DNA from 2 places in the Paenibacillus sp. FSL R5-0912 genome. Region 2 is predicted to be linked to the other one. Evidence: riboswitches for the same ligand, from Rfam matches in the RefSeq annotation. Region 2 holds a riboswitch; the other holds the start of a gene.
What was found. A riboswitch is a leader RNA that binds a small molecule or an ion and turns the genes downstream of it on or off. The one in region 2 is predicted to bind cyclic di-GMP.

Region 1: another riboswitch for cyclic di-GMP. It lies ahead of R50912_RS33810 (PA14 domain-containing protein); the one in region 2 lies ahead of R50912_RS32950 (bifunctional diguanylate cyclase/phosphodiesterase).

The regions. Positions count from the first base shown of each region.
Region 1 covers NZ_CP009282.1:1,140,981-1,156,033, reverse strand. Annotated here, with positions in the region: gene R50912_RS33810 (PA14 domain-containing protein) at 1-2,022, opposite strand, end outside; cyclic di-GMP riboswitch class I at 2,036-2,116, opposite strand; gene R50912_RS04970 (sugar phosphate nucleotidyltransferase) at 2,254-3,627, opposite strand; gene R50912_RS04965 (UDP-glucose dehydrogenase family protein) at 4,357-5,697, opposite strand; gene R50912_RS04960 (glycosyltransferase) at 5,702-6,802, opposite strand; gene R50912_RS04955 (glycosyltransferase family 4 protein) at 6,904-8,043, opposite strand; gene R50912_RS04950 (glycosyltransferase family 4 protein) at 8,040-9,230, opposite strand; gene R50912_RS04945 (glycosyltransferase family 2 protein) at 9,217-10,071, opposite strand; gene R50912_RS04940 (oligosaccharide flippase family protein) at 10,308-11,687, opposite strand; gene R50912_RS04935 (O-antigen ligase family protein) at 11,653-13,152, opposite strand; gene R50912_RS04930 (WecB/TagA/CpsF family glycosyltransferase) at 13,184-13,957, opposite strand; gene R50912_RS04925 (O-antigen ligase family protein) at 13,954-15,053, opposite strand, start outside.
Region 2 covers NZ_CP009282.1:178,181-193,233, forward strand. Annotated here, with positions in the region: gene tpiA (triose-phosphate isomerase) at 1-296, shown strand, start outside; gene gpmI (2,3-bisphosphoglycerate-independent phosphoglycerate mutase) at 299-1,843, shown strand; gene eno (phosphopyruvate hydratase) at 1,902-3,188, shown strand; gene R50912_RS00900 (YesK family protein) at 3,342-3,605, shown strand; gene secG (preprotein translocase subunit SecG) at 3,751-3,984, shown strand; gene rnr (ribonuclease R) at 4,216-7,224, shown strand; gene smpB (SsrA-binding protein SmpB) at 7,450-7,929, shown strand; RNA gene ssrA (transfer-messenger RNA) at 8,132-8,496, shown strand; cyclic di-GMP riboswitch class I at 8,912-9,007, shown strand; gene R50912_RS32950 (bifunctional diguanylate cyclase/phosphodiesterase) at 9,079-11,949, shown strand; gene R50912_RS00925 (mechanosensitive ion channel family protein) at 12,248-13,501, shown strand; gene R50912_RS00930 (IS91 family transposase) at 13,690-14,532, shown strand; gene R50912_RS00935 (M23 family metallopeptidase) at 14,849-15,053, shown strand, end outside.

The DNA.
Region 1 (15,053 bases), 960 kb from region 2:
TTCCGCAACCAGCCCGTTCACCGCCGGAGCCTCCGCCGTAAGATTCTCCGGCGTTGAACCTTCTGTCGGCGTTGGTGTCGCTGTTGGTGTTGGCGCCGCTGTTGGCGTCGGTGCCGCTGTTGGCACCGGTGTTGCTGTTGGCGTCGGTGCCGCTGTTGGCGTCGGTGCCGCTGTTGGCGTCGGTGCCGCTGTTGGCACCGGTGTTGGTGTTGATACTGGTAATGGCGTTGCTGTTGGTACTGGTGTTGCAGTCACTGCCGGAGCATCCAAGCCTGCTTTGCTGGCTGAAGAAGCAGCCGTGTTCACAAATAACGCGCTTGTAGGTACAGTTGCCTTCGCCTGGCTTGGACTCTGCCACATCAGACGGATATTGGCATCGCCTGCATTCTCGTAATACTCCACTTTGATATCATAGAGCTGGCCTGCTTGCAGGTTTATGCTTCCTGTACGCTCGGTACCGCTCTGTTTGGTCCAGCTGTTGATTACAGCTGTGCCGTCAATATAGACGCGGATACCGTCATCGGATGTAGTGATAATCTGATAGGTTTCACTGAAAGTCGGTTTGATCTGACCCGTCCAGCGGATAGAAAAGCTATCCACTCCGAGCTTCGCATCCGGCGCTGTCTGGCGCCAGTTAAAGTTCAGCAGCGCATCCTTCCGGACCAGAACCGGAGTGCCCGAAAGCGTCATGTTCTTGTAGTATTCCCCCTGAAGACCATTCTGAACGACGGGGGCCGTCACAGTATCATTGGAAGCAGGGGGCGTCGGGATCGGCATTGCAGTCGGTACCGGCATTGGTGTTGCTGTCGGTACCGGCGTTGGCGTTGCTGTTGGTACCGGCGTTGGCGTTGCTGTTGGTACCGGCGTTGGCGTTGCTGTTGGTACCGGCGTTGGCGTTGCTGTTGGTACCGGCGTTGGCGTTGCTGTTGGTACCAGCGTTGGCGTTGCTGTTGGTACCGGCGTTGACGGAGCAAATGTGCCTGCTTTATAATCGTCCCGGGTCACCGTATAGCTGTCGCTCATGAAGCTTTTGATGGTAGCATCGGTATTGGTTTCATACAGCATTTTTCCCCAGCTCATCATATATACCCAATTTTTCTGGGAGAGCTGCAGCTTTGCCGTGCTTGGCATTTGTCCATTCTCGCCAATGGCAATCGGTTTGCCATTCGCAAGGGCAAGCAGGCCGTCATGGTATTTATTCATATAATCGTTCTCATATATATCTGCCGCGAGTACATCCACCTTGTCAGCCCCCGGATAGGTCAGCGCATAAGGATCAGACCAGGCATTGGGTGCATTGGGGTTCCATACCCACAGCAGGTTGTTTAATTTATGAACGTTCACGAAACGGTCATACATAATATTCCAAAGCGAAGCAAAGTTATTTTTCTTCCCCCACCAGAACCAGTTACCGTTCATTTCGTGGTAAGGTCTCCAGAGTACGGGAACACCAGCATCCCGCAGGCTTTTAAGTGAAACTGCCACTTTGTCCAGATCTGCAATCAATGCAGTGTACTGTGTTGTACCTGGAGTAATATATTTATTGAATTCCGCCTGGCTCAGCGGTTTCTGAACATTGGACCAGAGGTATGCGGTACCGGGCAGATTCTCATGAAAAGTCATGGCTACAATGCCGCCGCCCTTATACCAGTTGATCGCGCTGTTCACAACATTTCTGCGCTGCGCCGCTGCTGTACTTTCCGATTGCCCGCTAATTACGCCCAGTTCATACCCGTGAAGAGCAGCATATTGTCCGCTGGTTCCCTTCAGCTTGTTGCTGAATTCGTCCGGACTTTCCAGATAGTCATGTTGGCCGGTAATAATGCCTTTTCCAGTGATAGAATACAGATCGTCCAGCAATCTGACTGCTTCGGTTGAAGCCTCCGGATTAACGGGCGCTTTGGAACTAGATGCAGCTTCTGCAGATGAAGGCATTCCGCCGAGTCCCAGAGGTACTGCAGTCAATAAAAGGGCCAGAGACAGCACAGTGCACAGCAAACGAGACTTACGGTAAGTTATCAAAATCCATCTTCCTTTCGGTAGCCAGGCTGCCACTCTTGCGAAGGCCCTATAGCTTTGCGTCCCTATCTTTCGATTAGGTTTGCCTTTGTCGTATTGGAAGGATTAATCCCTCTTACCGTAAGTATCGTCTCTATTTAGTTTTAATTTAGAGCAAAAATGAATTTTTCTTAATAATTGGTTCTTAATACCTGTTTTGGATTTGTAACAATTGGTTATATAGATAGATTAGACCTACGAAATAAATTGCTGCAAGGCGATATCTTCCCAATCCAAGGTGATTCGGATGTTATCTTCCTCCACCAGCTCAGAGCCGGTCTGCACTTCGATAAATTCCATATCTGTCAATGCCAGGATCGCATGCTTGGTGCCTTCCGGAATCCGTACGACATCCCCCGCCTTTACATTATGCATTTTCTCATTGAGCACAATGCTGGCTTCACCGCTGACAATGGTCCAGATTTCACTGCGTTTGTGATGCAGCTGATAGCTGATATTTTTACCTTCAGAGATAAAGATCCGCTTCGTCAGCACCTCATTACCTTCCGCATATTTCACATAATCAATTACCTTGTAGTGGCCCCAGCGGCGTTCTTCGTACATCGGTCTTTGTTCAAAAGATTTCAGCACTTCCTTAATGCGCGGGCTCTCCGCCTTGTGCGTAACCAGAATTCCGTCCGGGCTGGCGGCGATAATCAGATCCTTCGCCCCGATCACGGTGATCGGAATGTCCAGTTCGTTGATAAGGCAGGTGCCTTCGGAATCTGCAGTGACGAAACCTTTGCCAACATGATTGCTGGTCATTTCTTCGGTCAGCGTATTCCAGGTGCCCAGGTCCTTCCAGAATCCGGCGTAAGGCTGAACCACGATATTCTCTTCTTTTTCTACCACCTCATAATCAAAACTGATGGAAGCCAGCAGTTTATACTGCTTCTGCAGTTCCTCATAGTTCAGTGGCAGTCCTTTGCGCTGCAGAATATCCAGCAGATACCCAAGACGGAAAGCAAACACGCCGCAGTTCCAGAGGGCGTTCCGACTGATTAGCTCCTCAGCCTGCTTGCGGTCCGGCTTCTCCTGGAAGTGGCTGACCTGCAGATACCCGCTCGCTCCCGCTTCGGCGCTGGTAGGAATGATATAGCCGTATTTCTCGGAAGCATGCTCCGGAACTACGCCCATCAGCGCCAGATTGGCGCCGCTCTCCAGCATCGTGCTCTCCAGCTGCAGAACGGTATCGAAGAAGGACGACTCCACATAAGGGTCGACGGGCAGGATGGCTACCGTCTCGCTTGGTGAAACACCGGCGATCGAATACAGGTATGCTGCAGTCAATGCAATAGCAGGGAAGGTATCGCGCCGCTCCGGCTCAACGATAATCGGCACCCCGCTGCCCAGCTGGCTCTGAATCATCTCTACCTGGCTGCGGCCGGTAGCCAGGTAGGACGATTCCGCCATCCCTGTCTCCTGCAGCTGTCTCCATACCCGCTGTACCATGGATTCCGGTTCACCTGCCGGGCTTTCCAGTACTTTCAGAAATTGCTTCGAACGTGAATCATTGGACAAGGGCCAGAGCCGTTTACCAGAACCGCCTGATAGAAGTACTAGTTTCATAAGTGAACCCTCCTAAGTTTATGTGATGTCGCGAAAATATCGGATTGTTATTGGGAGCTGCAGATTGCGGAAAAGCTTAATGCGCTGGCTGTTATGAGAGTCACTGCAAGGAATGTTTGGACTTTCGGCCGCTGTTGCCTCCGGATTTCCTGATTAGACCGCTCTTCGCGGTAGAAATCCAGAGACAGCATATGCTTCCGAAGCTAGCTTTCCTACGGAAAGCTTTCAGGCGGACGCTAACGCTCCTACAGTTCCAAAATTCCTCTCCGTTCCATTACATAACAGCTGGGGCTATTCGCTTCGCCCGCAGGCGAAGCTCCCGGCTAAAGATCCAGCTATTGCCGCTTGTTGTTGCGGCAATTGAACCGTGGCTGCCGCTATGCTTGCGCGGCAGGAAAGATTTAAAGATGCTTAAGTGCCTCTTGTTCCAAGGGACTCCCGCTCGCCGTAGCAGCGGGGGCAACACAAGATTCTCACAAGACTCTCACAAGACCAAGACACAAGACTCTTGTTCCAAGGGCTTGCCGCTCACTCACGCGGCGGGTAGGGCAAGGATCAAGTGCACTTGTGCTCCTCATTTCCTCGTTTGGCCCGCATCCGGTGGAATCAAGTGCATTAATGCTCCTCATTTCCTCGTTTAGCCCGCATCCAGTGAAATCAAAGGGATTTTTCCCTCTAATTTCCCTAAGCAGCCACTTCTGGGGAGGCTGCGGGATATCCGCTAGACGATTAGATCGCGCCAGCAACGCTGGCGGAGAAGCCGCTAAGGCCGCCCATCTGCGGGCGTCCGACGGAATGATACTCCAGGCCGGTTCCTTCGATCTGCTCTTTGGTATAGACGTTGCGGCCGTCAATTAATACCTGGCGGCGCATGCTCCCAGCGAGCTGATGCAGGTCGATATCCTTGAACTGGCTCCAGTCGGTCAGGAGGCATACTGCGTCGCTGCCTTCGGCAGCCTCTTCCGCCAGTCCGCACCAGCGGAGCTGCGGGTGATCGTACTCTCGCCGGAAGTTATCGGCGGCAATCGGATCATACAGCTTGACGGTAGCACCTTCAGCTACCAGCGCTTCAACGATTTCGCGGGCAGGCGCCTCGCGGACATCATCGGTGTTCGGCTTGAAGGCAAGGCCCCAGATGCCGATAACTGCGCCGCGCAGGCTGCCAAGCGATTCATGCAGCTTGGAGATAATCATGAACCGCTGTCCTTTATTGACCTCGACCACCGATTTCAATAGCTTGAACTCGTAGTCCACGTTGCCGGCAATCTGGATCAGCGCATTGGTGTCTTTCGGGAAACAGGAGCCTCCATAACCGATGCCGGCCTGCAGGAAGGTAGACCCGATTCTCCGGTCCATTCCCATGCCCTCGGCTACCTCGGTTACATCAGCTCCCACTTTTTCGCATATATTGGCGATCTCGTTAATGAACGATATCTTAGTGGCCAGGAACGCATTTGATGCATATTTGATCATCTCGGCGCTGCGGATATCCGTGACGAATACATTGTCCGTGAAGCCCTGATGCAGCTGGCGCATCGTAGGCTCAAGCTCAGGATTATCAAGTCCGATCACGATCCGGTCGGGATGCAGCGTGTCGCGGATCGCGGAGCCTTCACGGAGGAACTCAGGGGCGGAGACAATATCGAAGGGATGATTCGTATGCGAAGCGATCAAATTGCGGATTTTCTCATTGGTGCCTACGGGTACGGTCGACTTGGTCATGATGATCTTGTAGCCTTCCATCGCCTGCGCAATTTCAATGGCGGCCCCTTCAATATATCTTAGATCTGCTTCACCGCCCGGCAGTGAGGGGGTCCCTACGGCAAGGATGACGATGTCGGAGCGGCGGACCGAATCCTTAAGATCGGCCGAGAAGCTCAGCCTGCCCTCGCGGAGATTCATTTCGATCAGCGCCTCAATGCCCGGCTCATAGATGGGGGATTCCATCCGGTTCAGCTTCTTGATTTTTTCCTCATCCTTATCGACACAGATGACATGATTTCCGTTAAGGGTGAAGCATACGCCCGAGACAAGACCTACATAGCCGGTACCGATTACTGCGAGTTTCATACAATCATCCTCCTTTTAGGAAATTGACGTAGGCCTGTTCCACATACTGCTTGAACTGGACCATAAACGCCTGCTCATCAAATTTACGTGCATGGCCCATAATCTGCTCGATATCCCACGCATAGGATTCTGCTTCATCAATGGCCTGGAGCAGATCATCAACTTCCTGGTGCTGGAAGAACACGCCGTTGACGTAAGGAATAATCGTGTCCAGCGCTCCTCCGGCCTGATAGGCGATGACCGGTCTTCCTGCAGCATTCGCCTCCAGGGGCGTAATGCCGAAATCCTCTTCTCCGGGAAAAACAAAAGCCCGGCACTGCGACATCAGTCCTGTCACTTCTTCATCCTCCAGCCGCCCCAGGAAAGAGATATTATCCTTGGCCATGCCTTCCAGACGCTTGCGGTCCGGCCCGTCTCCCACGATGTACAGCTTCACGCCGTTACGGTTGAATGCCTCTACCGCCAGATCGATCCGCTTGTAGGAAACCAGCCGGGATACGATCAGATAATAATCTCCAATGGTAGGGGAGCTGGTGAAGCGGGCTGTATTAATCGGCGGGAAGATGACATCGGAATCCCGGTGATAATAATTCTGAATCCGCGTCTTCACGACGGAGGAGTTGGCTACGAACTGGTTTACATTCTTGGAGGTACGCTGATCCCAGCTCTTCAGCCGCTGCATATATACCTTAAGCAGTCTTTTGAATAATCCTGAATTGGATTGCCGCTCCATGTAAGTGTCATAATCCCAGGCGAACCGCATGGGGGTATGGCAGTAACACAGATGAAACGTAGACTCGGGCACCTGGATGCTTTTCATAAAAGCACTGCTGGAGCTAAGGACGATATCATATCCGCTGAAGTCCAAATCGCGGACAGCCATCGGATAGAGCGGCAGCACCCCTTTGAAATTCCGCTTCACGCCGGGGATTTTCTGCAGCCAGGAGGCCCGGATATCCGCATCTTTGAGGTTATCGGTCAGGCGGCTTCCGTTAAAAACCGTTGTGAAAATCGGAGCATCCGGATACATGTGATGAAAAACCTCCACCACTCTTTCCGCTCCGCCCATTTGGATTAAGTAATCGTGCGCTATCGCAATTTTCATGTGAATCATCCTCAAAGTTTTATGGAGCAGCATCATCATGCAGTGAACGCATGGTAGAAACGGATCGTGAAGCAAGTCTTAAGCATTGTCCAAGCGCGAGGTCAGGTAACCGCCAGCAGACCTTTGTAGTACGCTACGATATCCTTGACCGTATTCTCGATGACAAAATGCTCTTTCACCCGTTTCATTCCATTATCCGCCATCCGTCTACGCTCTTCGGGATGGTTCAGCATCCAGGTGATGGAGTCTGCAAGTACAGTAGCATCTCCCGGCTGGATCAGCATTCCTGTTACGCCAGGAACTACAATCTCAACCGGTCCGCCTTCATTGGAGGCAATCACCGGCAGTCCAGCCGCCATACCTTCGACGATGACCTGGCCAAACGGCTCGGGGGTGATCGACGTGTGAATCAGTAAATCGGCTTTGTTCATAAGTCCTTGTATATCATCTACATGACCCAGCAGGCTGACATTGGTAATGTTGCCTTGCTGCATCTGCTGAATTAATTCCTGTTTGTATTCCTCTTCTCCGAACAGCGCGTCTCCGGCAAGCCAGAACTTCACCCGGCTGTCATTCTTGAAGGCCTTGGCGGCTTCCAGTACAATATGCTGGCCTTTCCAGTGAGCCAGGCGTCCCACCAGCAGGACGTTGAAGTCCTTCTGGTCCCGCTTGCCGATTCCTTCACCAATCGCTTTGGCAAAAGCGGAGTAAACGACCAGCGTCTTCTTTGACCGCGGCAGCTCCAGGGCATTCAGTGTGGAATGGGAATTGGCGATGACGCCGTTCGGCAGCAGGCGTGACAGCAGCCGGATCGCCTTGGCGACAACCGGCTTCAGGTACGGGGCTCCGATATGGTCCCGGATATGCCAGATCAGGGGCACCCCGGCTTTTTTGGCAGCCACCGCTCCGTAAAATGCCGATTTCAGTGAATTGGTATGCACGCAATCGACCTTCTCCTCTTTGAGCAGCGGAGCAAGCTTACGGCCGTAGGCCAACAGCTTCATTGCAGCAGCCGGAGCACCGAGGTTCACAGCGTTGCGTCCGCGGCTGCGGATGCTCTCATCCAGCGGGATAATGCGGACATCGATGCCCTTTTCCCGCAGGCGTTCGGCCAAAGTGCCTTCTTCCGCCAGAATCACCAGCGGTTGAATCTGTTCACCGATGTTGGTGAGAATGTTGAACAAGGCAACCTCTCCGCCGCTCCATTTGGCGGTGTGATCAATATAAGCGACTTTGATCATCCTACGCTCACACCCTTTCCCAAAGTTTCGAGGAATACGGACTCCACTTGATCGCCCACATGCTGCCAGGTATATTTCTCCAGCACATGATTCCGGCATTCGTCACGGCCCGGCAGCAGCTTGCGGTTGCTCAGCATATGAATCATGCCTTCTGCCATATCATCGCTGCCTGCACTCTTGAACAGCAGCTCCGGCCGGAAGCCCTGCAGAATCTCCTTGTTGCCGCCGACCGGCGTCGCCATCACCGGAAGTCCTGAGGCCAGCGCCTCAACGGTGATCAGGCCGAAGCCTTCCAGCGCCTGCGAAGGAACGACGAACATATCCGCCGCCTGATAATAGGAGGCCAGCTCATGATCGGGAATATAGCCCAGGAGCCGGACTTTGTTGCCCAGTCCGTAATCGGCTATTTTCTCTTCGAGCTCCCCGCGCAGCGGGCCTTTGCCCCCGATCAGCAGAATCGCGTTCGGGAACCGCTCGGCGACCTGCTTCCAGGCTTCGAGCAGCTGCAGCAGCCCCATCCGGTTCATCAGCCGCCGGACCGTCAGCACGGTCGTTGCGCCTTCCGGCAGATTCAGTGTCCGCCGGACCGCCAGCCGGTTGGTGGAAGGCACGAACCGTTCCACATTGGCCGCCCCCGGAATGACGATGATCTTGTGCAGCGGCACCCCATGCAGATCATGCAGCATACCCCGGAAGTAATCGCTTAGGACAATGAATTTGTCCGCCAGCTTGTAAGCCTTATGTTCAATCGATTTGGCAATCGTTGTTTTCACCTTGTGCTTGATGCCTTGACCTTCGATCTTCATCTCTTCATTCCAGGGGCCGTGGAAGGTCATCACCACCGGAATGCCCCGCTTCTTCGCTTCAATCGCCGGTCCGATGCCGTAAGGTGCGAAGTGGGTATAGAGGATATCAATCCGCCCGCTGCCGTCTCCCATCAGGTCCGCCGCCTTGCGCTGGAAGGCATCCTTGCGTTTCCAGATCGTCTCCTTGGGATCGCCGGCGTTATGGATGATCAGTTCCTTTGGGGTAGCCGGTGTCTCCTGACTACAGATCAGGGCATGCACCAGGTTCCGTGTGGAGAGCTGCTCACATACGGATTTGAAATAGGTGTTCAGTCCTCCGGGCTGTAACGAGGGCCAGCTGAGGCCGGTCGTCATAATGTTCAATCCGTCATTGTACGACATAGCTTCTCTCCCCTTTGTTCTCCTTGTCGGCCTGGCCCTGGGTGTTATGCCGGGTCAGCTTACCGGAGCTGTGTAATTCGTAATGCTTGAAGCCGACCATGAATTCATACATCACCCAGAATATCGATACCGCGAAGCCTGAAATCCCTTTTTTGAATAAGCCGTGCACGAAATACTTCTGCAGGAAACGTGCCGGCGGACGCAGCAGCAAGTGGCTCAGTTTGAACGGCTTGCCGCTGGCAAAGGCGCTTTGCGCTTCCAGATCCGTGTATTTGTTGAACCGGGCTACATGATCGTTGATGCTGCGGAAGCCTTGATGCCACAGCGTTCCGTTCAGCTTCACCGTCCGTTCCTCGGATACCTCGGGCATCTCATGCACCAGGCTGTTACGGATGCCATACTCCTTGCGGTTATACAGCCGCACCAGGTACTCACCCTTATCCAGCCATTTGCCGAGAAAATCACCAATCCGGTATAGCGAGAACGCTACGGTGGCATCCGTAAGTCCCGGCTTGCGCTCCAGAATATCCCGCGCCAGCTCTTCACTGACCACTTCGTCGGTATCAATCAGGAAGACCCAATCATGGACGGCGCGTTCCACTCCGAATTCCCTTTGCTTCGCGTATCCGGGCCATGGGTTAACATACACCCGGCATCCCAGGCTCTCGGACAGTTGGACTGTCCCGTCTTTGCTGCCCCCGTCGATTACAACCACCTCGTCGGCGAACAACTGGCAGGACTGAATAGCCGCGGAGATTCGAACTTCGTCATCCTGAGCGATGATGACCGCCGATATCGGGTAACTCCCCCGGCCGCCAAGCACGCTTGTCATTGAATCCATGAAGGTATCCTCCTTTTTCAGTCCAGTGTCTATCGTCAATCCGAGAAAATTTGGGCTTCCGATCGCTGTTGTCTTCCGATTTCCTTGATTAACCGCTGACTGCGGTTGAAATCGGAAGACAAAGGCGAACGCTGACGCTTCTTCCAGCTCCAAATTTTCTCTACTTTCCTCCAAACACTGTCCTTTTTCATTTAAGCAGAAAGGCAGTTCGCATCGTGCCTCTGCTCACTTTCCGCTTACACATCCATAGGTTTTTTGCGAATATACGAATTCATCGTCGTCTTCAGCCACTGAAGGTCCTGGGCGTTAATAAGCAGCCGCGGAAGCTTAACCTTCAGGTTGTATCTGATATTAAGAATAATGAACAGGAACCGCAGCACTGCCGATGAGAGCATAGCCACTCCCGCTCCGAACAATCCGAATTTCGGCACCAGCAGGAAGAGCAGCGGAATCACGAGGATCAGGCCGACTCCCTGAAGGATGGATACGAACTTCGGCTTGCCCAGCGCCATGAACACCTGGGCCAGAATCAGCGTCCCTCCGCTGATGGTCACTTCCAGCAGCAGCAGGCGGAACACGGTAAGCGCCGTGTTGAAATCCTTGCCGTAGAGCAGCGGGATAACAAACGGGGCAACCAGCATCAGGAACAGTGCGCCAAGCAGTGTACAGGTGGTGCTGATCCGGAAAGCCTTGAAGGTAAGGGCTACTGCTTCGTCCTTTGACATCTCGGAGGCTTTGGGGAACAGGACCACCGTAATCGAATTAGAGAAGAAGTTGACCATTCGCGACAAGCTTACAGCAACCGCATAGAGCCCCAGATCGGCCGGCCGGAGCAGCCCGGCAATAATGATCTGGTCTATGTAATACGAGAACTGTCCAAGCAGATCATTACCGTAGGAGCCCATACCGTAAGTAAACAATCTTTTGAAGTTAAGATAGGCATCCCGCAGCTTTACTTTGTAGGTGCGGAGCAGCGAGACCGTCATTCCGATGAACAGCGGAACCGACGGGACCAGATAGGCCAGCGCTGTTGTATAAGGATTCATGTGTCCGGTCAGGATGAGTATCCCAATCGCGGCCAGCGTCAGCAGAGGAATCAGATAACGCAGCCAGTTGAAGGTTTTGTAATCCCCTCTGAACTGGAACGCCGCATTGTTGACCTGCGAGACCACAATCAGCGGACACAGGATCATCGACCACTGGGCGAAGACCACAACATCATGGCTGAAGGACTTCAGCCAATACGGGAGAACAATAATCCCGATGATCATGGCCATCGTCCCGAACACAAGTCCAATCAGCAGCGCCACCCTGTACAGTACTCCGGCTTCATCCGGGTTCTTCTTGGCGTTGTAGATCAGTGCCGAGGGGATGCCGAAGCTCATGCTGAACGCCAGGAATTGTGACCAGTTCACCATAGCGGTCTGTTCCCCCCGCCCTGTCGGACCGAGATACCGGGCGGTCAGCACACCGGTCAGCATATTGACCAGCAGAATCAATACGCTGACGAACATTGTTTTTACGGCCGCCGAGCTGTTGTCCTTACTCTTCGTGAAGCGCCTGAGGGAGGACCAGACTGTATTAGCGGGAAGTGATTTCGCGTTCAACTGCTGCATGTGGTATACCCTTCTTTCTGCTCTGAGTAATCTCTTTGGCACTGAGTCCGAGTCCGATCAGCATCCAGATCAGATAACCCTTGAGACCCGGAAATCCGTTATCCGATACCAGACTTACCACAGCCCCCATCCATGCCGCCAGCGACAGGCGGGCGTAAGGCTGAAGGTGATCCTTGCTGGTTACTCTGACGGCAATCTCTTTAATGACGGCCCCCAGGGCTCCGAAAAAGAACAATGCGCCGAGTACTCCGAAGGTAAGCAGCAGTGCGATCACACCGTTATCCATGTTGCCGTATTCACCAAGCTCCCCGCCGTTGCCGATCTTCGTCCCCTGTCCTACGCTGCCGATACCCTGACCGACCGGATTGCCTGCCACCATCGGCAGCATGTTCGTCCACAAGCTGAGACGTTCATTGTAGGAATGATCCTCCTGCACCGAGGTGAGGGTCTCCATCCGGGCGACCAGCCCCTCTGCCCCCGGCAGCTTGGGAACTATCGTGAACAGCGCGGCTGCCACGAATACAAGCTGCAGCAGAGTTTTCCATTTGCCCTTGGAGGGAGAGGAGGCAATGTACACCAGCAGCATTACCAGCAGGACCAGCCATGCGGAACGCACCAGCGTAGTCAGCAGGCAGACTACTACGAGCAGAACACCAATCCAGCGCAGTGTTCCCTGCCATCTTTTCTCCAGAATCATCGGGACCAGCGCGAAGACCAGGAAGGTTGCCGCCGGGCCCGGAGAATTCAGAGTGGAGAACACCCGGATCTCCAGGGGATACGGTGTTCCGATGGACATCATATCCGCGTTCCGCATCCAGAAGGCGTCCCACGGAGGAACCGTCAGATACTGTACAATTCCATACGCTGCAACCAGCACGGCGATATTGGCAAAAGCATACAGCAGCCGGTCGATATCCTTCGGTTTGTACGGGGTTACCGCGAAGAACGGAATCAGCAGCAGCGGTACGATATAATTCGCCAGATCGTATACCGAGCCAATGCCGTTCTTCGCGAGGCCAATCATCGCGCCGTAGGCCAGCGCAATGGAGAACAGCAGAAGGATCCGGGTAGAGGATTTGCGGATCTTGTGAATCTCCTTCAGCACCGGAATGGCTAAGGTAGCTCCGGTGAGCAGGGGCGCCAGACTCAGCAGTGATACGGAGTGATACACTCCTTCATACCAGTCTGCAATCCGCCGCAGCTCCGGAGCAACCGCCCAGATCAGCAGCGTGTAAGGAATCAGCAGCCGTGTATTCAGCAGCGCCAGCAGGAAGGCCGGGAAGAGGATTCCTGCCAGTATCACGCCCTGCAGACTGTTCGATGAGCTGAGCTTCGCACTGGCGAAGCCGATCAGCAGCGGCAGAATCACTGCTGCGCCGCAGATCATGGTCATCACTGCCGCTGACTTCACAGCTGATCTAGAGGGAAGACTCAGACTGTTCTCATCCCTGCTTAGCATCTTCATTCCCCCGCCTCCCGTCTCCGCCGCTTCTCGTTTATTGCGATTTGCTGTTCTTCACTTTTTCCCGCTTGCGCAGCTCCTTCAGGAGCAGCACCAGGAACTGGGCATCATCGACAAGGTATCTTTTCCATAGACGGCCCGGCTCCTGACTGAGCCTCCACAGCCATTCCATTCCGGTTCTCTGCATGAAATCCGGAGCCCGTTTGACCGAGCCTGACAGGAAGTCGAAGGTTGCGCCCACACCGATCGAGATCGGCGCCTGATAAGAGGTATAGTGACGGTATATCCATTTCTCCTGCTTCGGCGCTCCCACGCCTACGAACACAATATCCGGCTGACTCTCGGTCAGCATCTGGATAATCCGCTGGTTCTCTTCTTCGTTGTGCTCAAAGCCGTAGGAAGGAGAATAGCAGCCGACAACATTGATACCCGGATAAGCTGCTTTCAGGTTCTTCGTCGCCTGCTCCGGCACGCCTTCCGCTGAGCCCAGGAAGAACAGCCGGTATTTCCTTTGTTCAAAAGCATTGCCCAGCCTGCTGAACAGATCTGCTCCCGATACCTTTTGCTTCAGCGGCTTACCGAGCATTTTGGAAGCCCAGATGAGCGGCATTCCGTCTGCCACAACAGCTCCGGCTTCGGAATAGACTTCCTGGAACTCTTTGTCCTTGCGGAGCTTGATCACATGATCGACATTGCATGTCAGGATGTAGGACTGGTTCCTTTCCTGAATCGTTTTGTCAATGTAATCGAGCAGGTCCATGAAATCATAGTTATCGAAATTGACATCGAACATATTCACTTGGTTCATCGTATCACTTCTTTTTGTGGGGAATCGGCCAGCTGTGAAGATCGATACAGGCAGTTCAGGTACCAACAGAACGGAATGATGAATTGGACCGTCGACAGCGTGTTATCTGTAAATGAGTAGATCAGAAACGCTGCTATAAAGAGCAGATAATAAGGTTTGACCGGCGGTGCCAAAGCCCTGTACACCAGAAGGAACACAGCCAACAAGGAAAGCAGCAGCAGGATTGCGCCGAAATACCCTCCATCGAAGTAGAAGCGGATATACTCATTGTGCGGAACAACAAACCCTTTGTAGAGCGATCCGTCATTCGCCACCGTCACCGCTCCAAGACCCCGTCCCGCATAGGGGGAATCCTCCGCTTTGTTCAGGAAGTACTCCCAGGCTTCCGCACGCCCTGACAGGTCGACCCCCGTTTCCGTCGTACGTTCGAAGGAACGTTTCTTGATGTTATCGAGCTGCAGGTATACTGCTGAGGTAATTACCAGCAGCGAGCACAGCAGCGGGATCAGGAATTTCGTTTTGCCTTTTAAATACTGGCGTGAGATGTCGTAGAAATAATAGAGCACCATCAGGACCAGTGCCAGAATCGGCCCCCGTGTCCCGGTTCCAATGAGGATCAGGAAATTCAGACCCAGCATTGTGTAGTAAAAGCGGATATGCTGCGGGCTTCGCTTAATTTCAATGAATGCGATCGCGACTCCCATGAAAGCCAGCATAGCCAGATGCGCCGGAATGTTCGCCCCCTGAATCCGTACTGCGCCGGTGAATTCGATGTCGAGTAAGGAATGCAGATGAGCCGCCTGCAGCACCACTCCGGCTAATACACTGACCAGCGGCAGCAGGGTGATGATGCGGATTTGCTTCTCAGCCACCTCCTTCTTCCAATTGATAAGCAGGAATACGAAGGGCAGCGATAATCCGATAAAAGCTTTGACTGCAATCGATGAGCTCATCTCCGGCAGCCAGATGGAGAAGGTGAAGGTGATGAAGACCAGCGCCAGCATCGCCCACAGGGGGGGGCTGAGCCGGAACTTCAGGCCGTTGACCAGAATGCACGGCACCAGCAGCATCAGGATAACCAGTTTGTAGAGTGAGA
Region 2 (15,053 bases):
TTAGCGCGGAACAGGCAGCAAGCGTAGTTATCGCTTATGAGCCTATCTGGGCTATTGGTACAGGTAAATCCTCTACTTCCCAGGATGCTAATGAAGTTATTGCTTACATCCGTACCCTTGTAAAAGGCCTGTACGATGAAGCAACTGCTGAAGCTGTCCGTATCCAATACGGCGGCAGCGTGAAGCCTGAGAATGTAACGGAGTACATGAGTCAAAGCGACATCGACGGCGCTCTAGTCGGCGGTGCCAGCCTGCAGCCTGCTTCCTTCGTTTCACTCGTTGAGGGGGCGAAATAAGAATGTCAGCACCAAAACCTGTAGCTCTAATCATCATGGACGGTTTCGGTTTGCGTAATACGGATGAAGGCAACGCAGTTGCCCAAGCCAACAAACCGAACTACGATCGTTACCTGAAACAATATCCGAATACTACACTTACCGCTTGCGGTGAAGCTGTAGGTCTGCCGGAAGGACAAATGGGTAACTCTGAAGTAGGGCACCTTAACATCGGCGCAGGCCGGATCGTATACCAGGATCTGACCCGCATCGATAAGTCGATCCGTGATGGGGAATTCTTCGAGAACGAAACGCTGGTTGCTGCGGTGAGAAGCGCCAAAACAACCGGCAAAAAGCTTCACCTCTATGCACTTGTATCTGATGGCGGCGTACACAGTCACATTAACCACCTGTTCGCGATGCTCGATCTGGCCAAAAAAGAAGATTTGCATGAAGTTTATATTCATGCCTTCATGGATGGCCGCGACGTACCACCCGACAGTGGACAGAAGTTCATTCAGGACCTGGTAGCCAAGATCGAAGAGGTTGGCGTAGGTACGATTGCTACGGTATCCGGACGTTATTATGCCATGGACCGTGACAAACGCTGGGAACGTGTAGAGAAAGCTTATCGTGCAATGGTTTACGGCGAAGGCCCTAAATATACCGATGCACTTCAGGCAATCACTGGATCTTACCAGAATTCTGTGTATGATGAATTTGTAGAGCCAAGTGTGATTGTAGATAGTCTTGGCAACCCGGTTGCGACAGTGGAAAGCGGCGATTCCGTCATTTTCCTGAACTTCCGTCCTGACCGTGCGATCCAGCTGTCGCAAGTATTCACGAACTCCGATTTCCGCGGCTTCGACCGTGGTCCTAAGTTCCCGGAGAACCTGCATTTCGTATGTCTGACTACCTTCAGCGAGACGGTTCAAGGCTACGTGGCTTATTCCCCGAAGAACCTGGACAACACCCTCGGTGAAGTGCTTGTTCAGCAGAACAAGAAGCAGCTGCGTATCGCGGAAACTGAGAAGTATCCGCATGTTACCTTCTTCTTCAGCGGCGGACGCGATGAGGAGCTTCCTGGCGAAACCCGTATCCTGATCAACTCACCGAAAGTGGCAACCTATGATCTGCAGCCTGAGATGAGCGCATACGAAGTGGCGGCGGCCTGCGTAGCGGAGATCGAAGCAGACAGACAAGATGCCATTATCCTGAACTTTGCTAACCCTGATATGGTTGGACACTCCGGGATGCTGGAGCCTACCATCAAGGCAGTTGAAGTAACGGACGAATGCGTAGGTAAAGTTGTGGATGCAGTAGTTGCCAAAGGCGGCGTTGCGATCATCATTGCCGACCACGGTAATGCGGATATGGTATTCGATGAGAATGGTCGTCCATTCACAGCCCATACCACCAACCCGGTTCCTTTCATCGTTACAACTGAGAATGTTGTATTGCGCGAAGCTGGTATCCTCGCAGATGTGGCACCGACAATCCTGGATCTGATGGGACTTCCGCAGCCTGCGGAAATGACCGGACAATCCATGATTGCCAGCCGCAAATAGGCAGACCCCAAGTTTCATTGTTACACTAAACTTAAAGTTAAAAGGAGATTAAACTTACATGACTATTATTTCTGATGTGTACGCTCGCGAAGTCCTCGACTCCCGCGGTAACCCTACGGTAGAGGTTGATGTTTATCTGGAATCCGGCGCTAAAGGCCGCGCGATCGTTCCTTCCGGCGCTTCCACTGGTGCTCATGAAGCTGTAGAGCTTCGTGACGGCGACAAATCCCGTTACATGGGTAAAGGCGTTCTGAAAGCTGTTGAGAACGTAAACGAAATTATCGCTCCAGAAGTAATCGGTATGGATGCTCTTGACCAAGTGGGCATCGACAAATTGATGATCACTTTGGACGGAACTCCTAACAAAGGCAAGCTGGGCGCTAACGCGATCCTGGCAGTATCCATGGCCGTAGCTCGTGCAGCTGCAGCAGCTCTGGATATTCCTTTGTACGTATACCTGGGCGGATTCAACGCCAAAACTCTTCCAGTACCAATGATGAACATCATCAACGGTGGTGAGCATGCCGATAACAACATCGACGTTCAAGAGTTCATGGTTCTTCCTGTAGGCGCTACAAGCTTCAAAGAAGCTCTTCGTACAGGCGCAGAAATCTTCCACAACCTGAAATCCGTACTTCAGTCCAAAGGCCTTAACACAGCTGTAGGCGACGAAGGCGGCTTCGCACCGAACCTTGGTTCGAACGAAGAAGCAATCACTACAATCATCGAAGCGATCGAAAAAGCCGGTTACAAACCAGGCGTTGACGTATTCCTCGGTATGGACGTTGCTTCCACTGAGTTCTACAAAGACGGTAAATACACACTTGCTGGCGAAGGTAAATCTTACACTTCCGCTGAGTATGTTGACCTTCTTGCTTCTTGGGTTGAGAAGTACCCAATCATCACAATCGAAGACGGTATGTCTGAAGACGACTGGGATGGCTGGAAATTGCTTACTGAAAAATTGGGCGACAAAGTCCAATTGGTTGGTGACGACTTGTTCGTTACGAACACTGAGCGCCTTGCTACAGGTATTGAAAAAGGTATCGGTAACTCCATCCTGGTTAAGGTTAACCAGATTGGTACACTGACTGAAACTTTCGATGCTATCGAAATGGCTAAACGCGCTGGTTACACAGCAGTTATCTCCCACCGTTCCGGTGAATCCGAAGACAGCACAATCGCTGACATCGCTGTTGCGACTAACGCTGGTCAGATCAAAACGGGTGCTCCTTCCCGTACAGACCGTGTTGCTAAATACAACCAGTTGCTTCGCATCGAAGATGAACTGGGTGAACTCGCTCAATACAACGGCCTGAAATCCTTCTACAACCTCAAAAGATAATTTCTTTTGACTCTATATTTAAAAGGCCTGCCGAACTTCGGCAGGCCTTTTTTTGGATGATAGACCCACAAAGTGCAATGCGAACAGCGAGGTTGCCTCTGATGCTTCTAGTGGGTTATTCTATAATTGTAGATAACTGGAAGGAGTGTGGGCATGAACGCTATTGTTGCGGGTATAGGTGTGGGAATATTTTTAATCATTCTCAGCTGGGTGCTGTCGCGGACCGGGCGCATGCGGAGCAGAGCTGTTTTTTATCCGGGGATCACTGGTTTACTGGGCAGTCTGATATTACTGGTTCTAAGTTTCACTGTAATTGGAGGCTGGGAGGGGATCGGGTATGCCTTCTTCTCTGTGCCTATATTATTAATCTCTGGTCTGCTGCTGCTCGTTCTTGTTTCCTATAGAAAACAAACCTGAGAATATTAATAGTAGGATATTGATAGAATGCAGTTTGTAAGGTTGTATTCAATCTATGGCTATGATAAAATAAGAATGCTGTTTATGAAACGGAAATTCCAATTTAGCATAGATAGTGATGCTTGGACGTAGGAGGTGGAAGTGAATGGATATCTTTTTGAAAGTGGTGCTTCTGATTTTTGCCGTAGGTCTGATTGCGGTCGTTCTTCTGCAAAAAGGGAAAAGCGCGGGTCTTTCCGGTGCCATCTCCGGCGGTGCTGAGCATCTCTTCGGTAAAACAAAAGCACGCGGTATGGAGCTTGTATTGCAGCGTGTAACGGTTGGATTGGCAGCCGGATTCTTCATTATGTCAATCGTTGTAGCCATTGTTATTGAGTAGTTTGCCTACTGTAAGCCTTCGCTCTGTTCTGAATGGAATAGGCGGGGGCTTTTTTGTATGCAGATTTGAGTGTTTGCACATCATAACAGGGATGCCCGGGATTGATTTCGTGTATACTAGGGTATGAAGTATATAAAGGTAAATTTTACTTGGATTTATTTGATGTGGGATAGGACAAGACATACATATATGCCAGCGGCATGAATGCTGCGGAGGGCCGAGGTGACGAAGATGATAACACAAGAAATTCTACTTGATTACATGCGGGAAACCGCTTATAAACCGCTAACGTATGAAGAACTGGTGAGCCATTTCGCAATTGAGGATAGCGAGGCGTTCAAAGCCTTTGAGCGTCTGCTGATTGAACTGGAAAAGGACGGCCGGATTATTCTGACCCGGGGTAGCCGTTATGGCGTACCGGAACGTATGGATCTGCTGCGCGGACGGCTGCAAGCCCATGCGAAGGGGTTCGCTTTTCTGATACCCGATGACCGTGATCATCCCGATGTATACATCCATGCCAATGATCTGAAGGGTGCAATGAACGGTGACATCGTACTGATCCGCATTACCTCGAAGAGCCCGTCTGGCGGGCGTATGGAAGGCGAAGTAGAGCGGATCCTGATCAGAGGCGTATCGCAGACGGTTGGCGTATTCCAGAGCCTGGAGACGTATGGCTTCGTGCTGCCGGATGATAAGCGGATTAACCGGGATATTTTCATTCCGAAGCAGTCCTTCAAGGGAGCGGTTGACGGGGAAAAGGTCGTTGTCCGCATTGTGAACTATCCGGAAGGCCGTGCTGCGGCTGAAGGTGAAATTATTGAGATCCTCGGCCATAAGGATGACCCGGGCGTGGATATTCTGTCGGTTATCCGCAAGCATCAGCTGCCGGAGGCTTTCCCTGCTGAGGTGATGAAGGAAGCGGAGCAGGCACCCGATTCCATTACCGACGAGGAGATTATCCAGCAAGGCCGCCGCGATCTGCGCGGACTGAACATTGTCACCATTGACGGCGCGGATGCCAAGGACCTGGATGATGCGGTGAATGTGGAGCGTCTGGAGAACGGTCATTATAAGCTGGGCGTTCATATCGCCGATGTAGGCTATTATGTGCGTGAGGGCTCTGAGCTGGATAAAGAAGCCTATGACCGCGGCTGCAGCGTGTATCTGGTTGACCGGGTCATTCCCATGCTGCCGCACCGGCTGTCGAATGGGATCTGCAGCTTGAACCCGCAGGTAGACCGGCTGACCATGTCCTGTGAAATGGAATTCGACGAGCACATGAAGGTTGTGAAGCATGATGTGTTCACGAGTGTAATCCGTACTAAGGAGAGAATGACTTACTCCGATGTACGCAAAATTGTTGAGGATGAAGACCCTGAGCTGCTGGAGCGCTATGCTCCCCTGATCGGTGATTTCCGCCTGATGAAGGAACTCGCGATGAAGCTGCGCGATGCCCGGATGCGGCGCGGAGCCGTTGACTTCGACTTTGAAGAAAGCAAAATCATCGTAGATGAAGCAGGTAAGGCTATCGATATTGTGAAGCGTGAGCGTTCCGTGGCCGAGCAGATTATTGAGGAATTCATGCTCGCGGCTAATGAGACTGTAGCGGAGCACTTCCACTGGCTGAAGGTGCCATTCCTGTACCGGATTCATGAAGATCCGGATCCGGAGAAGCTGCAGAATTTCATGGCCTTCGCCGCTAACTTCGGTTACCACGTCAAGGGTCGCGGCAATTCCGTTCATCCGCGTGCGCTGCAGGATCTGCTGGAGCAGATTCAGGGAACCAAAGAGCAGACGGTCATTAGCACGATGATGCTGCGCTCCATGAAGCAGGCGAAATACGATGCCGAGAGTACGGGTCACTTCGGACTGGCTGCAGAATTCTATTCCCACTTCACCTCGCCGATCCGCCGTTATCCCGACCTTGTCATTCACCGCGTCATGCGTGAGGTGGTGGAGAATGGAGGAGCTCTGACGGAGAAACGTCATGAGTATCTGGCTTCGCGGATGCCGGATATCGCCCAGCAGTCCTCCGAACGCGAGCGTGTAGCGGTAGAGGCTGAACGTGACACTGAGCAGCTGAAGAAAGCGGAGTTCATGCAGGATAAGGTAGGCGAAGAATTCGATGCCATGATCAGCAGCGTGACCAGCTTCGGAATGTTCATCGAGCTGGATAACACGGTAGAAGGTCTGATCCGGCTCAGCGCACTGAGCGATGATTATTACCACTTCGATGAAGCCCACATGGCCCTCATCGGTGAGCGTACCTCCAAAGTGTTCCGCATCGGAGACGAGGTGAAGATCCGTGTGGCCAAGGTCAACATGGACGATCATACGATTGACTTCGAACTGGTTGATATGAAGCCGCGCGCGGCTGGCGACCACCGGAACTACGGCGGACGCGGCGGCAAGGCCGGACGCCCTGGTGCCGGCGGCTCCGGCAAGCCATTTGCGGGTAAGGCTGGCGGCGTTGGCAAGGGCCGCGGAGGTAAGGGTAAGCCTGGCCGCGCAGCGGCTGGTGCGGCTAAAGGCGCCGGGAAGGGCAAGAACGGCGGTGCAGCTGCCGGTGCGGCTGGATTCGGCGCCAAAGGTAAAGGCAAGAGCGGCAGCGCTGGCGCCGGTGTCTTTGGCGGTGCAGTTAAGGGCGGCGGCGCTGAGGCTGGCGCTGGTGAAGAGCCGCGCGCAGGTGTAGCGCCGGCTGAAGACGGCGGCGCAGCAGGCGGCCGTAAGCGCGGCCGCGGGCCGGAAGCGGCCGCGCGGCGTGCACTTGCAGCCGCCTCCGCAGCGGGCAGCGCGGCGAAGGCGGACCGCCGGGGCGAAGCCGGCGGATCAGGTGCTCCGCGCGAGCGTGAGCGCGGCAGAGGCCGCGGCGGAGACGGCGGAGGCAGTGCCGGGGGACGCGGCATTGCCTTCGGCTTCGGCTCCGGCAAGGGCGGCTACGGCGCGCCAAGCGGGGGCGGAGCCGAGCAGGCGGGCGGTGAGCTGCGCGGCGTGGACGCGAGCACACGGTTCCGCAGCCGCGAAGACCTCGGCAGCGGCCTCGGAAGCGAAGGCAACGGCGCAGCGCCGGAGGGCAAGAGCCGCCGCAAGAAGAAGAAAGGCGGCGTCTTCATCGGCACTTCTGTGACTCCAGGCAACGTGGAGACCACTAATCCGGCACCGGCAGGCGCTGGCGACAAGAGCGGCAATCCGGAGGGCGGCGGCCGCAGAAAGCGGAAGAAGAAACCTCAGGCCTAGGCAGAATTAATAGAAGGCACTGTTCCTTTAGGGGGACAGTGCTTTTTTAGAATATAAGGGGACTTCTATTTCACCTGAAACGTAGCACTTCCTGACACCCATATGTCAAAATGATTGCTCGGGATAGGGTGATCCTTCCTTGCACTGCCTGCTTGGCTTTTGATACAATATAGACCTGGTGTCCGTTCATAACGGGCCGGGAATTCAATTCAAGGAGTGACTTTCATGGGTAAAAAAGCAGACGGGAAAGTGCTTGCCCAGAACAAAAAAGCTTCCCATGATTATTTTATTGAGGATACGTATGAAGCGGGTTTGGTTCTGACGGGTACAGAGATCAAATCGCTGCGTAACGGCCGCGCTAACATCGGGGACGCTTTTGCTACCATCCGGAACGGTGAGATTCATATTCACAATATGCATATCAGCCCTTTTGAACAAGGGAACCGCGCCAACCCTACCGATCCAACGCGTACACGTAAGCTGCTCATGCATAAGGAACAGATTCACAAGCTGCTCGGTTCCTCGAAGCGGGATGGCTTCACGATTGTGCCGCTGAAGATTTATGTGCGCAATGGCTACGCCAAGCTGCTGATCGGCCTTGGTAAAGGTAAGAAGGAATACGACAAGCGCGACTCCGCCGCGAAGCGCGATGCTCAGCGTGATATCCAGCGTGTGCTGCGCGACAAACAGAAGATCGCCCGCTAGACTGGTAACCACCTGGCGCCCAATTGTTCCAGATTCGACCTTCAATTCCTTTAACCTACGTGTTAAAGTGTTGATAAATGTGCTATACTGTGTAAGTAAAACTTATTGCTTCTGAACAGCCATCTTGATCAAGATAGCTGTGAACCGGATCAGCATGTATGCTTGTCATTGATCCGTTAATCCGAAGCGCCCTTTCTAATGAGGGGCCGTTCTTGGATTCGACGGGGATAGTTCGAGCATGAGTAGCGAGTAGTGGGGACGCGTCCGCTTCATCAACGCTAAAGCCTATTAAACGGCAAACAACAAAACAACTACGCTTTCGCAGCCTAAGAAACTGTGCGCGTGCTTCTACCCTGCATCGCCCATGTGACAGGGATAGGGGCTAACAAGTAGTGGGATACGCTGTCTCATCTCCGCCTGCGGTGAGCTGAAGAAGACAATCAGGCTGACCCAACGTATAGCCGGTTACGGGGCGATACTCGGGTGACATCAAATCCGTGACTACACTCGTAGAAGCTTATGTGCCGTTATCTTCGGACAGGGGTTCGACTCCCCTCGGCTCCATATGGAGTATCAGTGAAGACACCTTTAGGGGTGTCTTTTTTCATTTCGGCGGCTGTTTTGGACTATACGTGGTGGTTAAAAGGCTTGCTGTGACGCGGTTTCGGGGGCTTGCTGTTAATGGATACAGTGAGTTTCACTGAGGCTATACGGAGACCGGTGGCTTTGGCCTCCACGTAACCCGTGATAAATATGCTCCCCCTTCGGCGTGTGTTTTCGCCTTCCATACCCATCATCCGCCCTTCGATTTTGACCAAAGAAGAGATCGTTGCAGTCTGAGCACTCCTACCTGCTATAAGTTGATATGAACGGTGCCATACGGAAATGTAGAAATTGGTTGTAACACCCAGCAGTATCAACTATAATTAGTGTCAGCTTGTAGATTAATGTCGAATAATGTATTGTCTTTCAGATAATCTCAATAATAATAGGGCACACTCGTTGAAAAACGGGGTCGCAAAACTACAGGGGCTATCACATGTCCAATTTGGATATGTTATGCCAGCCAGTTACCGAAGGCAAGGAAACCTCTCCTTTTCGGGAGAGTTTTTTTGTTGCAATGGGCCTGATTCATAAGGTGGGAGAACAGTGAGTATATTTAATAAGTCGATTGTATTTATCATAGCTCTGATTATTTTTGGACTACTAGGTAATATGCTCAGCCTATCCCTATTGCTGGGGGTCAATTTTATCTTCGGTAGTATATTCACCTTTTTGATATTGCGGATATATGGTCTTAAATGGGCTTTAGTGGCATCGGTTATTGTAAATGGTTACACGTTGTTTCTTTGGAATCATCCTTACGCTATGCTTGTTTTTGTGCTGGAAACTTTATTTGTCGGCGTCTTCTACAGAGGGAAAAGGATTGTTCTTTTTGATAGCCTATATTGGATGATTTTAGGGATGCCTCTCATATGGGTATTCTATCGTTATGCCCTGGATATGAATTTTACCGCTTCCCTGCTGGTTGTGCTTAAGGATGCCGTGAATGGTATTTTAAATGTATTGATTTCCAGTTTAATCTTTACTTATCTGCCTCTTCTTAAATGGCCATCATTCCAAAAACGCAAGATGTCGAGCTCTCTTCATGATGTGCTTTTCAACATATTTGTCACGTTTACCTTTATAACTTTGCTTCTGGTGACGGTGATGATCGGTCATGAACAGTATCACAACATGAATGAAAAAATAAAGTCAGAGACTGAACGAGATTCCGCTATCATCCGCAATGATCTTACAGAGTGGGGAGAAGTTCATGTTGCCGCAGTGAATACTTTATCGATGGCGGCGGCTGAGAATAGGATGGAAGAGATCGATTCCTTGCAGCGCCAAATGGCTTATCTACTGGCGTTATATCCGGATTTTACTACTTCATACATTGCTGATCGCAACGGAGTTACAAAGCTGTTCTCTCCATTACTAAATAACAAAGGAAAGTCAACGATTGGCTTAAACTTCTCGGATCGGCCTTACTTTGAATATATGAGAGAAAAACACCAATTCGTTGTTTCCGATGTGTTTCTTGGAAGAGGTTGCGTTAACGAACCCATTGTCGTTGTGGGCTCCCCTATTATGATTAGCGGCGAATTTACAGGGGCGGCCGTAGGTGTGCTCAATCTTAACTATGTTACAACGGAGTTAAAAAAGCTGGCGAATAATAGACTAATGAATGTCACAATCGTAGACCGGAATGACAGGGTTATTGCGAGTACTCGTGATGATCTGGCCGTTATGAACCCGTATAACTGGGCAGAAAGGGGCGAAGCAAGTGAAATAATTGGCGGTTTGTATCACTGGTTCCCGGATGCTATCAGAAATCCAATGAACAGATGGGGAGAATCCTCCTATTTCAAGATCATGACAATTCCGGAACTGGGTGATTGGAGTGTTATTGTCGAGGCACCAATTGCCCCCTATCGTGACCGCTTGTATAGCTACTACATAAAAATATTCAGTGTTTTATTGGCCTGTGGATTGATATTTATTTTTATTTCTAATGTGATCAGTGAAATCATTGTTCGACCGATTAAGCTTTTAACCCACACAACCACTAATTTACCTGAGAAAATAGCCGAGAACCAGAGCGTGAACTGGAAAGGCAGCTTTATACAAGAAATTAATACGCTTATATCTAACAGCAAGGATACGGCCACCAGACTTCAAAGCATGTTTGCTGAGATTCAACTCCTCGCCTATTACGACTGCTTGACCGGTTTACCCAATAGAGTCAACTTTAATCAACGGTTACAAGCTTACTTGAAGGAAGCCGACGACCATGGTCACACAGCCGCAATCCTGTTCATCGATGTCGATCGGTTTAAGATGGTAAATGATACGTTCGGTCATACAAAGGGCGATCAGTTATTAAAGCTGGTAGTTGTGAGGGTTCAAGAATGTCTTGGTCAGGATGCGATCCTCTCAAGAATGGGTGGAGATGAATTCATCGCCTTACTTCCCAATGTGACCCGTGAACAATCGGAACAAATTGCCCAAGCTGTTCTTGCGGCATTTAAGATACCCATTTCGCTAAGTGATCACGAGGTGTATACTACACCAAGTATTGGTATCAGCCTCTTTCCAACGGATGGAGACAGTGAGATGGAACTTATTAAGAATGCAGATCAAGCGATGTATATGGTTAAAAAGACAGGGCGTAATGGTTACAGTTTCTATGAGGGGAAGCTTAATACGTCATTGTCAAACCAAATGAGCTTGGAGACGATGCTTCATAAAGCTTTAGATAATCATGAGTTTGAACTATTCTATCAGCCCCGGATGGAATTGAAGACAGGCCAAATTATCGGACTAGAGGCTCTGATTCGATGGCGCCATCCAGTTCAGGGCATGATTAGCCCCGCGGAATTTATACCGATTGCCGAAGAAAGCGGACTGATTAGCCCCATTGGAGAATGGGTGTTACGGACAGCTTGTTCGCAAAACAAAGCTTGGCAGAATGAGGGCTACAAGCCAGTCTGTGTCTCCGTTAATCTATCCGTAAGGCAATTTAAGGATAAGGATCTGGTTCGGAACATCTCTGGCATCTTGAACGAGACCCAGCTTGATCCACGATACTTGGAGCTGGAGATTACTGAAAATATAAGTATGAACAATGAAGAACAGGTACTCTCCACTTTACAGGAGATAAGAAAGTTAGGCGTTAAGATCTCCATTGATGATTTTGGCACTGGGTATTCTTCATTGAACTATCTTGTGAACTACCCAATCGATTTCCTTAAAATTGATCAGTCCTTCGTTCGTAACATTCAGAGCCAATCCAACGATGTGTCCATTGTGAAAGCTATCATTTTCATCGCTCATAGCATCGGTTTAAAAGTTGTCGCGGAAGGCGTCGAAACGGAGGAACAATTGAACTTGCTGCGTGAATTGGAGTGTGATGATGTCCAGGGATATTTAATAAGCAAACCGGTACAATGTGAAGAGGTAAGGAATTTCTTATAAGGGAGTGCCGATAAGCTGCCTTTCTATGTATTATGGTGTCGTACGGGGGGCTTCTAGGGTGACATCAAAACTGTAACTACACTCGTAGAAGCTTATGTGCCGTTATCTTCGGACAGGGGTTCGACTCCCCTCGGCTCCATCTTATTATCAGTGAGATCACCTTCTTATGGTGGTCTTTTTATTTTTAGCAGAACTGCTTGCTCTATCGTCTAACCAGATTGTTTTTGTTTTAATTTTGCTTAATCCCTGACAATAATCTATAATTGTAGGCTAATATGCACTCTGTCAGGAGGAAATGATGAATTTTATTAGAGAGCACCTAGCAGGATATGGAGCGAGCGACCAAATGGTTGTGTATCTCTCGAACATCATCATGGTCTTATGTATTGCTGTACTCTCTGTAACGGCCAATCTTGTAGCCAAAAGAATCGTACTTAAGATCATTATTCATATTATCAATAACAACCGGTATACGTGGGATAATATTTTTTTGGAGAAAAAAGTATTTCACAAGCTGTCGCATCTCGCTCCAGCCTTTATCATCTATTACGCTGCGCCTATTTTTCCGCTGTATCAATCTTTTATTGTAAAGGTTGCCTTAGCTTATATGATTATTGTAACGATCAGGGTACTCAATGCACTTCTTGATGCCATTGATACTATTTATCGTACGTATGAAGTGTCCAAGATTAGGCCGATCAAGGGCTACATCCAGGTTGCGAAGATTTTTCTGTATATTATTGGTGCGATTGTGGTGATTTCTAACCTCATGGGTCAGAATCCGCTGATTCTTCTTAGTGGACTGGGAGCGTTATCCGCTGTTCTTATGCTAGTCTTCAAAGATTCGATACTGGGCTTGGTGGCAGGTGTTCAATTATCCTCTAACGATATGGTTCGTGTAGGGGACTGGATTGAAATGCCTAAATATAATGCCGACGGTAATGTCATAGATATTACGCTAAATACGGTAAAGGTGATGAATTTCGATAAAACCATTACCATGATTCCAAGTTATGCCCTGATATCAGACTCTTTTAAAAATTGGCGGGGCATGGAAGCCTCTGGGGGCAGAAGGATGAAACGAAGTGTCTGTATTGATACTAGCAGCATATGTTTCTGTACAAAAGAAATGATTGAGGAGTTCCGTAAGGTTCACTACCTTAGCGATTACATCACTACAAGAATCGATGAAATTAACGCCTATAATATCGAACATCATATCAATATGGAGAGCAAGGTTAATGGGAGACAGCTAACGAATATCGGGGTGTTCAGAGAATATGTCCAAGAATATCTGCGCAATCATCCTAAAATCCATAAGAATATGACGCTCATTGTCAGACAGCTGGAAGCAGGAGACAGCGGACTGCCCTTAGAAATTTATGCGTTCAGCAATGAGACTACCTGGGGTGTGTATGAGGCGGTCCAGTCTGATATCTTTGATCACATTTTTGCGATTATCCCTTTGTTTGGACTTCGTATTTTTCAGAACCCGACGGGCCAAGATATCCTTAACTTAAAAGAAAGAAGAGAGTATTCGATAGGATACTGAAGATATGATTGCATCCGTAAAGGCTTGTGTGCCTTTATCTTCGGGCAGGGCGGCGATTCCCTACGGCTCCGTCTGAAGGTGGGCTGATCAACTGCCGGGATTATTGAGGGTAAGCTTCATCAACGCTACGCTAAAGCCTATTAAACGGCAAACAACAAAACAACTACGCTTTCGCAGCCTAAGAAACTGTGCGCGTGCTTCTACCCTGCATCGCTTTAAAGTTTAACCCGCACATCCATTCACTCATTACAGAAGGTGCGCTGGACCGGAACAAGGAGTGGAAAAAGGCAGAGTTTATCTCGTATGAGTACTTACGAAAGTCGTGGCAAAAGCTACTGCTGGATCTCATGATGAAATGGTATCCGGAGGACGAACGGGTAAGAAGACTGGTGAATCAGTTGTACCAGCGTTACCCGAAGGGGTTTTGCGTGAATGCGGAGCAACGGATGATAGATGCGCGGGGAGCCGCAAAATATATAGGACGATATTTAGCACGTCCAGCGATCGCGGAGTACCGGGTCGTCAGCTATGATTACCATAAAGTCCATTATTGGTATGCAGATCACCGAACGGGTAAACGGGTATGTGTGGTCTCGCCCGTGATGAAATTTACTTACGACCTGGTGCAGCACATCCCGCCGAAGCATATACGGATGGTAGGGCGCTACGGTCTATACAGCCGTGGAAAAAACAAAGAGTCGCAGAAGGTCATAAATCTGTGGCGGTTCATGGTACATAAACAAATGGAGATGATCTTTCCAGCCAAAGAACGGAGGAAGAAGAGTTACCGTGAGCGAATGCTGGAGAGTTATGGTCAAGATCCGCTGATCTGTCCCTGCTGCAAGCACCGGATGTTGCTTGTGGTGATTTGGCATGCAGAATATGGCCGAATTTATTATTATGACGAAGAGCGAGAATATGCAGACCAAAAGAAATGGGGGATAAGGAAACATGGGAAAGGCGAAGAGAACAAACCGGATAAAATGAAGGATGGGGACTTATGGGAACCGTGGGCAGAAGAAGAGCCATAGATATGGATTGATTATGTCTGTGTGGAATGTGGGGAGTTAGACCCGGTGCCTGAGTTTATCGTGGTCGAGTGTTCGTATGGACTGGAGGTCGGAGAATCGCCGGAGTTTTTCTGTCCTTCTTGTAATGGAACCTTGGTAAGAAAAGAAGAGCCAACGGACAAATGACCGCTGGCTAGTAAGTCTATTCACCTGCTAGGGTGATTTTGTTCTGCTACTTCCTCCGCACCCGGAATGCAGTGTTCCTACTGTAGACGTCGTCTAACGTAGAAATTGCAAATTTCATTTTTTAATTCTTAGGAGATGAAGCTAAATTTTCATGAAAAAAACTAATTCTGTTTCGATGTTATTATTGCTGCTGACGTTAGGGGGATGGGCCGGTGCGCTGTGGATTCATGGCATGATCGGTGTGTATGCGTGGTTGGTGCTGAAGTTCATTTTGCCGGCTGCCGGAGCCGTATGGGCTGTAATGAATCTGATTTGGCTGGCCGTAAAACTTGTGAAGCGAGCACCCCTAAATAAAC